3 regions of the Alkalimarinus alittae genome follow, and region 1 is predicted to be linked to each of the others. Evidence: predicted binding sites of a transcription regulator. Region 1 holds the regulator's gene; each other region holds the start of a gene.

Region 1 (2,269 bases):
TCAGTCAGCGATATTAAGCAAATTGTCACACACCTGAAAGAAAAAGGCATCGGCGTCTTAATAACCGACCATAACGTCAGGGAAACCCTTGATATTTGTGAGAAAGCGTATATCGTGAGCGATGGACATATTATTGCTTCAGGAACAGCTGAAGACGTTTTATCAAACCAGCAGGTTAAAGATGTATACCTAGGGGATGAATTTAAATTGTGACCCTTTATCTCGGCAATCACTACTAATTTTTAGATCTCCTTACTAGAATGTTATTAATAGTAAATAATAAAACAACGCACTCAGAAGTGGTTTACACTAAAACGTATACAGTCTATTTGAGTGACGTAATAATAGGGAGACCTTGTTCATTGATGTTTTTGTATAAGGCGGAAAATAATACATGGTCATGAAAGCATCACTTCAGCTAAAGCTTGGCCAACAGCTGACGATGACCCCTCAACTGCAACAGGCAATACGCCTACTGCAGCTTTCTACTCTAGACCTTCAACAGGAGATTCAAGAAGCCCTTGAGTCAAACCCTATGTTGGAAGTTTCTGATGACGATAGAAACAGCTCAGAAAGCACCGACTCTAACGCCGAATCAGATTCAAATACACAGAGTACTTCAGAAGATTTGACCGCCACTGCAACAGAGACGCCTGCTGAGCAAGGTTCCGAAGATATTATGAACTCGGAGGACTGGTCAGATAGCATACCTAATGACTTGCCCGTCGATACAGCTTGGGACGATATATACCCTAACAACGCGCCTTCGGGTCCTGCGCCAGAAGAAGATAGTGACTTTGAGTCTCGAAACAGCGTAGGCGAATCATTGCAAGACCATCTGCTATGGCAACTTAACCTAACGCCAATGTCTGATGTCGACAAGTTAATAGGCATGTCAATCATTGACTCTATTAACACTGACGGCTACCTCTCCAGTACGCTAGAAGAAATATTATCGGGCTTTACCGAATCGTATCAAGATGAAATAGACGCGCACGAAGTAGAGCTGGATGAAATACAAGCTGTTCTCAAGCGCATACAGCATTTTGACCCGCCCGGGGTTGCCAGTAGAGATCTTCAAGAATGCTTGCTGATACAACTCAATCAACTGCCCAGCGAAACGCCTTGGCTTCCTCAGGCAAAGCTAGTTATTAACCACTACCTTAACTTACTAGGTAATCGAGACTACGCTCAACTCATAAGACGTAGCCGTATTAAAGAATCCGACTTAAAGCTGGTCATAAAACTTATTCAGTCACTCAACCCTCGTCCCGGTGAAGAGATCAGTGGCGACACCCCTGAATATGTTATACCTGATGTGGTCGTTAAAAAAGTCAATGACCGGTGGAAGGTTGAGCTTAACCCTGAGATAGCGCCAAAGATACGCGTCAACTCAGGTTATGCATCTCTCGTTAAGCGTGCAGATAGCAGTGCTGACAACACCTATTTAAAAGATCAGTTGCAAGAAGCCAAGTGGTTTATCAAAAGCTTACAAAGTCGTAATGAGACTCTTCTGAAGGTTTCGAGTAAGATCGTTGAACACCAGCAAGGCTTTTTAGATCACGGTGAAGAAGCGATGAAACCGTTGATTTTGCATGACATTGCTGAAGCGGTTGAAATGCATGAATCGACTATTTCGAGAGTAACAACACAAAAATACATGCATACACCTAGAGGCATATTTGAGCTTAAATACTTCTTTTCTAGTCATGTAAGCACCGCTTCGGGTGGAGAATGCTCATCAACCGCAATTAGAGCGATCATTAAAAAGCTAGTCGCAGCCGAGTCAGCGAAAAAGCCATTAAGTGATAGCAAAATTGCGACTATTCTTGACGAACAAGGCATAAAAGTAGCTAGGCGAACCATTGCAAAATACCGTGAGGCAATGTCAATTCCGCCATCGAATGAACGTAAACGACTCATATAGCAGTCATTAGTGATAAACATTTAAAATTAAACGGTTACGGATCAATAAATTGCCCTATTGATATGCTAAGATCAATTAAACATAACGTTAATTCCTACTGAACGTTTGGCGACTCAATTAAAGCAGTATAAAGAAAGAAAAGTGTTACGAAAAAGTAAAGTGTGAAACGAAAGTAATGAAGTTCTGTTTCTTGTTAACGATTATCGAGTGTTTTGATATAACGTTACAAGGAATATAAATAACGACATCAGGAGCGAAACATGCAATTGAATATTACAGGACACCACGTTGATCTAACTGACTCTTTAAAAGAATACGTCAGCGCCAAACTCGAAAAGCTCG
Region 2 (2,269 bases), 310 kb from region 1:
TATAACCATTAGCTTTATCTGGGGCGCATAGTTGCATTGAGACTTTAACCATATCCGCATTCACAACCATACTCAAAACACCGTCGTCGACTGACTCATCAACCACCACAACACTGTTTGCTTTAGCTTGTGTCGTAACCGTCACGTCGTCTTTGGTCAACGCACCATTACTCATCTCTTGGCGCCCTTCTATCCTTGCACCTAGACGAATCGCAGCTTGTTGCAGCGCATCTTCCCTAGCCTGTTTTCGCGCCAACTCATACTGCCCATCTACAATGTTTGCACGCCCTGTCACTTGAACCCACTCTGCCTGGGTTGCCGAAGACAAACAGAGCAAAAAAGCCATAAATAGAGCTGAAGACACGTGCGTCTTAATGGTCATATATAATCCTCATAAGTCGCTAACACGACAAGCAGCCTGCTACTTTAAATAATAGAGACTATCATTAGATTTACTGGTCACTGTAATATCGCCTGCCGAGTCATTGCCATGAGGTAACGGTAGTCTGCAGTCTTCGTTATATCGAAAATGATTTACGTGAGATAAACACTCTCTAAAGCGAGGCTCTAGCAACAATTCAACGACTGTCTCATATGTGCCTCCTTTATGCTCTGTGACAGTAATGACTTTAGCACCACGAATCACGCTATCGACCATCGTTCTGTAATTATCGTGCTCTAAAACAAAGTCACTCACCGTTGACGCGCCGAATATTACCGTGCCATAAACTCGTTCAGCTAAGGCTCTATAAGCATCTAACCTTGAAGCCCGCATTGCCATTAGTCGCTTGCGCTCTGAGAGTCTATCTTTATCATTTTCATAAGTACCATAACCCGACACTCTAATTAAAATAGGAGGCAGTGCTTCAGTACGACTATTCGCTTCTGAGTCATCGTCAACTGTACCTGCACAAGATGACAAAAGCCCAATCAAGGTAGCCATCAAAATCAGTCTTGAAACATATTTCATAAAAAACCTACCGTATACGTTTATGTATATTTTTATGTTTTAGCAGCACGACGCGATCAAAACTAACTGACAAAGCGTTGGCGGTTAACGAGATTAATTAAACTTACATGAAAAAGTCATGCCACAATTATCAAGCCTATTAAGTCATATACCGGCAAAGGACTGCCCCTTTGTATTTGTTATTTACATTTAAAGGTTATCCATTGCCACTTCAGTAAATTTTTAGGGCTATTCGTTACAAACAAAAACACTTTGTCACGTCTAAATCAGCTATTTCAGCCTAAGCTTAAGGGAATAGCATTAGCATAAGCCTAGGCATCAGCTAATTAATAGCCTCGTGTTCTTTGAACGAATTAGACCATACCCACTTAAACCGTATCCCTTTAGTCAACTGATAACGTAAGGACCTTACCTCCATGAAACATAAACTCCTCGCTATTTCTATCGGGTTAGTTGTTGCACAAAGCCAAACAGCATTCGCTGCACCTAATGGATTTCAAGATGCACGATCATTCGCCATGGGCGGGACAGGTGTTGCCTCTTCAAGCCCTGCGAGTGCCAGCTTTCACAACCCAGCACTGTTAGCGATAAAACATGAAGAAAAACACGATGGATTTGGCTTGATACTTCCTTCGTTCAATATCAAGTACGCAGATGACGAAGAAGTCATCGACCAAATTGATGACATCCAGAGTGAAATAGATACCTTCAACTCAGCAGTGAGAAACAGCAATCAGGCCGCTATTCAAGCCTCAGCGACAAAATTAAGCGGTCAGTTTTCAAAGCTGAACAAAGACACCGCAAAGGTCGATGCCGGCCTAGGTGCTGCATTAGTTATCCCCAATCAAACTTTTGCGGTCAGTGTATTTCTTGATGGTTCAGTTAAAGGCACGGTTAGAGGCGACATAGCTCAAAGCGATCTAGCCTATTTAGATGCCGTCGCTGCAGGCACTCAACCCGCAACAGAACTAAATGAGTCAAATACAAACATCAACTCAGAAGCCACGGCTATAGTAGGGGGTCTAAGTGAATTCGGCGTAAGCTTTGCTACCGCTTTTGATATGAACGGCAACACCTTCACCGTTGGCGTCTCCCCTAAGTACGTATCACTGATCACTTACGAGTACGCCGCGAACATTACCTCATTTGATGACGAAGATGTTGATGCCGATAACTATGAAACCAATGACAGTACATTTAATATGGACCTTGGGGTTGCGTATCAATTTGGCCAAGACAAGCAATGGATAGCCGGCCTTAGTATTCGTAATATTATTCCGACTGACCTGAAAACAAAAT
Region 3 (2,269 bases), 760 kb from region 1:
GGGAATAAAAACATGTTAACGATTGAGTGTTCAAACCCCATGAAAAAGAACAGCATTACAGGCATCCACATTGCTGCCATTTTAGCGCCAGCAGATGTTGAAATCATCGCACCGACAACCCCCATTGAAACCATCCAGTTACACAGCATTCCACGTACAAAGATGGTCAACCAGCCTGAAAAGCCATGTGATTGATAACCCAAAGTTCGAGACTCACCTATCGCACTCACTTTGGCAGCAATCGCACCCCCGTCAATCGAATAACCGTAGGTCAATATAAACGACATAAAAAAGGCCGTGGTCAGTGCGCCTGCGAAATTACCCAGAAACACCAAGCCCCAATTACGCATTACACCCGAAAACGTAACACCAGGTCGTTTATCAAGAAGTGCTAATGGTACTAAGGTAAACACACCGGTGAGCAAATCAAACTTCATTAAATAAAGCATGATAAAACCAACAGGGAAAAGAATAGCGCCAATAAGCGGGCTACCTGTCTTAATCGCAACGGTTATTGCAAATATCGCAGCAAGCCCCAGTATGGCGCCAGCCATAAAGGCACGTATAAGTGTATCTTTGGTTGACATGTAGACCTTAGATTCGCCAGCATCAACCATTTTGGTGACAAACTCGCTAGGTTCTATATAAGCCATAAATGCTCTCTCTAGATTAATATTGAATAATAGTTAAATATGTATAAGCATTATAAATGCCAACTTTCAAAACCTTGTTTTTATTATATTTTTTTAAAATTAAAGACTTATCATTATCAAATAAGTATTATTACGGTGCATTCCATTGAGTACAGATCCGATAAATTGCACCACTTTAGATCACCACGATTTATAAGGTAGAAATTTACCATTGAGCGTTAGGATTACTCGATCTCCTTTAGGGTTTTCTTCTTTATCTACATCCATCGTAAAGTCTATTGCGCTCATAATTCCATCACCGAACTTTTCTTGAATTACTTCTTTTAAAGTCTCACCATAAACGCCAACGACTTCATATAGCCGATAAATAAGAGGGTCTTGAGGAATGGATTTATCCCACTCTTTTGTAGGGTAAGCCATTAAAACGGCTTTAGCCTCTGAGGGTAAGCCAATAAACTCAATCAGCTTACTTGCCACATCTTCTGAGCAGCTATTCATTCCTAGACAAGCAGACGTTGTCCAAACAGGTGACATGCCAATATATTCAGCTATGGCTTCCCAAGTAAGATCTTTCTCTTTTTTCAATAAGATAATTGCTTCAGTCACATCTAACTTATTCATACAGATCACTCCAACACGTTTAACATTAGTTTCGCTAATCAGGTAATTGCGATAACCATGCCAAAAGCCGTATATTGATAAATACACGGCTTTATCCGTTATTTGTAAGGTATTGAAACAATGATTATTTATGTGAAGACGCGCGTGGAAGCACTAAAGAAATGCATTAACGGTTTTAGTGGTTAGGATTGGTGCAGTCACAGTTTATTCGCTGTAAATATTGCGGTGTTATTTTCTCAAGAGTGTCGGTACCGGCAAGTGCCATCGTAACTTCAAGCTCCTCTCTAAGAATACGTAACATACTCGCCACACCTAGCGCTCCAGCTACCGATAATGCATATAGTTGAGGCCGCCCTATCAACACCGCGTTTGCACCTAAGGCTAACGCTTTGAATATATCGGTTCCTCGCTCTATACCGCCATCTAATAGTAAAGGATAGCGTTTGCCGAGCGACTGACGGATAGCAGGTAACACATCAAGGCCAGAAGGGACACAGTCCAGCGCTCTACCACCATGATTAGAGATAATCAGGCCGGCTACTCCTTTATTTTTTGCAATTTTTGCATCTTCTGGATGCAAGATACCTTTTAAAATAATGGGCAGCGATGTTACGCTGAGCAGCCAATCTATATCATTCCATGTGGGGGCTTCACTCATCATACCTTGTAGGACGACGCTTTCATGCGACTCTAATATTTTTCGGGGTAACGGAGGTCTATCTATTAAATTTATAGCAGTAATACCTGCTGGTAGTTCAAAACCTGCTCTCTGAGCTCTATTTCGAATACCGTGTAATGGCGCATCTATCGTTACCACTAATTTCGTATAACCTGCTCTTTCTGCCCTTTTTACAAGGCTTAAGGTAAATTCACGATTTTCTTGAAAGTACAATTGAAACCAATGACGCTGCGAGCTGGCGTGTGCTATTTTTTCTATTTCAGTAGTCGACAGTGTACTGACCACCATTTTTGTTTCAAGACAGTCTGCCGCTTCA

What was found. The regulator sigma-54, encoded in region 1, starts transcription at its own class of promoters, with help from an activator protein. The targets are predictions, from matches to a motif close to GTTGGCACGNNNNTNGNNT.
Region 2: the regulator sigma-54 is predicted to act here: its motif matches at 1,078-1,096, upstream of NKI27_RS15510 (LPP20 family lipoprotein).
Region 3: the regulator sigma-54 is predicted to act here: its motif matches at 1,321-1,339, upstream of cynS (cyanase).

Annotation. Positions count from the first base shown of each region.
Region 1 covers NZ_CP100390.1:3,130,117-3,132,385, forward strand. The annotation lists gene lptB (LPS export ABC transporter ATP-binding protein) at 1-213, shown strand, start outside; gene NKI27_RS14220 (RNA polymerase factor sigma-54) at 401-1,927, shown strand; gene hpf (ribosome hibernation promoting factor) at 2,188-2,269, shown strand, end outside.
Region 2 covers NZ_CP100390.1:3,440,021-3,442,289, forward strand. The annotation lists gene NKI27_RS15505 (flagellar assembly protein FlgT) at 1-382, opposite strand, end outside; gene NKI27_RS15510 (LPP20 family lipoprotein) at 422-970, opposite strand; gene NKI27_RS15515 (conjugal transfer protein TraF) at 1,387-2,269, shown strand, end outside.
Region 3 covers NZ_CP100390.1:2,366,071-2,368,339, forward strand. The annotation lists gene NKI27_RS10740 (formate/nitrite transporter family protein) at 1-653, opposite strand, end outside; gene cynS (cyanase) at 834-1,274, opposite strand; gene NKI27_RS10750 (alpha-hydroxy acid oxidase) at 1,450-2,269, opposite strand, start outside.